One region of the Vibrio sp. Vb1554 genome, then DNA from elsewhere that is predicted to be linked to it. Evidence: predicted binding sites of a transcription regulator. Region 1 holds the regulator's gene; the other holds the start of a gene.
The links. Region 1 encodes PurR, which represses purine synthesis genes. Its sites were predicted from a motif close to TNANGNAAACGTTTNCNTNA; they were not measured.
Positions count from the first base shown of each region.

Region 1 (2,209 bases):
CGGTTAGGCTTTGTACTTGCTTGCTGTTCTTTCTCAAGCTTTGCCTTTTTCAATGATTGATTCGCTACTTCGATTAAGCGTTCGCTTGATTCCCATAAATCGCTGGAAATAGCGTAGTACTTTGTAACGACTGGGAAGCCACGTTTTTTATAAACGTAAGGCTTTAGCCCTTGTTTCTCGAAGTCAGATGAAGTTTTTTGGTCTGCTCTGATATGAAGCTGATTGTTTACCACTAGTGCAAACATTGTTTCATCAGCGAATAGTCCGAAGCCACCAAACATTGAGCGCGACTTGATATTACCAAGTGCCTCAAATAGCTTCATAGAGTCTTTGAGTATCGGTTTATCCATGTTTTGTTATCTCGGTGTAATTAATATTACGCCACCAAAAGTCAGGTCCGAGAGAGTAGCAAACATGCGTAAAAACAATGTCATTACAGAGTAAAGTCATTGCTTACACACTTGCCATCGGTAACCCCGCTACCTTCCATATCGTAATATGGTTCAGGCCGGAGGCTTTGCGTCCCACTCTTTCGAATGGTTTGCCCTGTGCGTGACACAATGAGCATACTTCTTATATTGAATTAACATCACGGTTTAGCGTTAAAAGTGTGATTTCGGTTCAATAAAAATGATAGATTGAATGCTCTATTTTGCATATGGAAAGGTGTAAATTGGCCTTTGAAAAGTAGTTCTTAATATATATTACATTTATATAAAACAGGGAGTTAACGTTAGTCAATTGTTATTAGAGCAGTGTGAAGTATTAGAGAATGCTTAATTTTCCCAAAAAAATAAGCACCCCTATAGAGCGCTTATTTAACACGGTTAAATACAGTGAAATTTAGTTCATTTTTTTCACAGTATTTCGAATTACAAGCTCAGGTTGCATTTCGAAAATTCGTTTTTCGTGTTCTTTATCTTTGATACGCTCAAGTAGAATTTCGAATGCATTTTTACCAACACGACGCTTAGGTTGGTGGATAGTCGTTAGCGGTGGAGAGAAGTATTCCGCAAGCTCGATGTTGTCGTAGCCGATCACTGAAATATCTTCAGGAATTTTGATCCCGTTTTGTTGCAAGCGGCTCATTAGGCCTAGAGCCATTGTGTCGTTAAAACAGAATACCGCCGTCGGGCGCTTGTCCATTGCGGTAATTTTATCTGCAACTAATACGGCCGTATCACATTCAAAGTTACCTTCAAGGATCCAGTCTTCATTTACAGCTAGGTTCGCTTCGCTCATTGCGCGACGGAAACCTGCAATGCGCTCTTGGCAAGCAAGCTTTTCAAAATGACCGCTTAGACAAGCGATATCCGTATGACCATTGTCAATCAGATGTTTGGTTGCAATGTAGCCACCTTCTTCTGAGTTATCCATGATCTTGTCTGCTTGTGAGCTCTCTGGGCCCCAATCCATGACCACTTTAGGAATGTCCGCATGACGGTCAAGCATCTCTTTTAGTTCTTCGGTTAAGTCAGAACACATCACAAGGATGCCATCAACGCGCTTTTCAGCCAGCATACGAATGTAATCGCGTTGTTTTTCGTAAATCCCGCCTGTGTTACATAAAATCAGAGTATAGCCTTGGCGGTAACAGTAGCTCTCAACGCCATCAATCACTTCTGAGAAAAATAGGTTAGTTGATTGAGTTACTAACATGCCAATCGTACGAGTTGAGTTGCATTTTAGGCTGCGTGCAACGGCACTTGGCGCGTAATTCAGCTCGTCAACGGCTTTCATTACTTTTTCTTGCGTTGCTTCTGCAACGAAACGCGTTTTATTGATAACGTGCGAAACTGTCGTAGTGGAAACGCCGGCTAAGCGAGCAACGTCTTTTATCGTGGCCATAAATGGTGTCCTGTATCGAGCTACTGAAATATGTCGTATTGGATGTACCTGATGCTCTAATGGTTTCACACCTAGCAATCTAAAATTGGCGCTAAGTGTCTCGGCAGCGGTTGATCCAAGTGCGACAAAAGGGTGCGTAGCAGCATCGGTCGATGAATTTTATCTTTTTTCTATCTGATGAGAAATTGCCATCAACCTGTTAAGAAAACACAAAAACCGCTATATTTCAGCGGTTTACATATAAATCATATTTAATCGTTTGCGCTCACATTTTAGCCCTATGTGGACTGACTAGCAATGTTTTCAGCAAGAGATTTGTGTATTTGAAGTCACATTTTGACTGCTAAATAACCAAGCGTCT
Region 1 covers NZ_JAWPOJ010000012.1:16,743-18,951, forward strand. The annotation lists gene R8N28_RS12010 (TfoX/Sxy family DNA transformation protein) at 1-350, opposite strand, end outside; cyclic di-GMP riboswitch class I at 467-556, opposite strand; gene purR (HTH-type transcriptional repressor PurR) at 844-1,848, opposite strand.

Region 2 (2,209 bases), on a different contig from region 1:
TACAAGGTGTGAGCCTATGCGGTATCGTGGCAATTATTCTTAACCTTGTGCTACCAAACGATTTAGGTGAAAACCACGTTGTGGATAACGCACAAATGGAAGAAGAAAGCGCGAAATAGTTCGTTTGCGCCGCTTTATTAGTTGGCGTGTCTTACTCTTCTCCTCTTGTAGATACAAAAAAGGCTTGGTTTTCACCAAGCCTTTTTCTGTTCAGTCATAGTAATACATCAAAGAATTACTTAGTACCGAAGATCTTATCACCTGCATCGCCTAGACCCGGAACGATGTAGCCTTTGTCATTAAGCTTCTCATCGATTGCCGCAGTGTATAGCTCAACATCTGGGTGCGCTTTTTCTAGCGCTTCAATACCTTCTGGTGCAGCAACAAGTACTAGCACTTTGATTTGGTTACAACCTTTCTCTTTTAGGAGATCGATCGTAGCAATCATAGAACCACCTGTTGCAAGCATTGGGTCAACAACAAGCGCAATACGCTCCTCGATGTTTGAAGCAAGCTTGTTGAAGTAAGGAACTGGCTCAAGCGTTTCTTCATCACGGTAAATACCCACAACACTGATACGTGCGCTTGGCATGTGCTCAAGAACTCCATCCATCATGCCTAGACCTGCACGTAAGATTGGCACTACGGTTACTTTTTTACCTTTAATCTGGTCTACTTCTACCGGACCGTTCCAACCATCAATGGTCACTTTTTCTGTTTCAAAGTCTGACGTTGCTTCGTAAGTAAGTAGGCTACCGACCTCAGTCGCTAACTCACGAAAACGTTTTGTGCTGATGTCACCTTCTCTCATTAGACCAATTTTATGTTTTACTAGAGGGTGCTTTACTTCAACAACTTTCATGTCCATCTCCGGCTATAGTTGGCAATATTTAAACAAACCTTCAGATTATACATGATTTTCACAGGGATATCAGGATAAATCACTAAAGAAAAAAACAGACGCAAACGTTTGCTATCTATGTTTAAGCACTGTTAGAATAGCGCCGTTTTCATATCCAACTTAATACCGAGGACTTCCCTGTGAGTGGTAACAACTCTTCTCTTAGCTATAAAGACGCTGGTGTAGATATTGATGCAGGCAACGCGCTTGTGGATCGTATTAAGGGTGCGGTAAAACGTACTCGTCGCCCTGAAGTTATGGGTGGTATCGGTGGTTTTGGCGCGCTATGCGAATTGCCAACTAAATACAAACAACCTGTACTGGTTTCTGGTACTGATGGCGTTGGCACAAAACTTCGCCTAGCACTGGATATGAATAAGCACGACACGATTGGCATCGACCTAGTGGCAATGTGTGTAAATGATCTTATCGTGCAAGGCGCAGAGCCACTGTTTTTCCTAGATTACTATGCAACAGGCAAACTAGACGTTGATACCGCAGCGGATGTTGTTTCAGGTATCGCAGAAGGGTGTGTTCAAGCAGGTTGTGCCCTAATTGGTGGCGAAACTGCGGAGATGCCTGGCATGTATGAAGGCGAAGACTACGACGTAGCTGGTTTCTGTGTTGGCGTAGTAGAAAAAGAAGACGTGATTGACGGCACGAAAGTCGCTGCTGGTGATGCACTTATCGCTGTTGGCTCAAGCGGCCCACACTCAAACGGTTACTCCCTTATCCGTAAGATCCTAGAAGTATCTGGTGCAGATAAGAGCGAAGAGCTAGCAGGCCGCACTATTGGTGAGCACCTACTAGAACCAACAAAAATTTACATCAAGTCAGCACTCAAGATGATTGAGAAACACGACATCCATGCGATTTCTCATATCACTGGTGGTGGTTTCTGGGAAAACATCCCACGCGTACTGCCTGAAGGCACGAAAGCAGTTATCGATGGTAACAGTTGGGAATGGCCAGTTATCTTCAAGTGGCTACAAGAGAAAGGCAACGTCGACACACACGAAATGTACCGCACATTCAACTGTGGTGTAGGTCTAATCGTCGCACTACCGAAAGACCAGGCAGATGCAGCAGTTGCTCTTCTTAAAGAAGAAGGCGAAAACGCGTGGGTGATTGGTCAAATCGCACAAGCAGACGCGAACGAAGAGCAAGTTGAAATCCAATAATTTGCAAATCGAGCTCAAAAGATAAGAAGAATGAGGACACTAGATGACTAGGTCCTCATTTTGCTATCTAGAACACTAAAAACCATTCTATTAGTAGGTAGTTTAGAAGCTACATAACTCCAACCTA
Region 2 covers NZ_JAWPOJ010000034.1:17,785-19,993, forward strand. The annotation lists gene R8N28_RS20550 (uracil-xanthine permease family protein) at 1-119, shown strand, start outside; gene upp (uracil phosphoribosyltransferase) at 236-862, opposite strand; gene purM (phosphoribosylformylglycinamidine cyclo-ligase) at 1,042-2,082, shown strand.
Region 2: purM (phosphoribosylformylglycinamidine cyclo-ligase) is a predicted target of PurR. The motif match lies at 959-978, and genes of this name have one in related genera.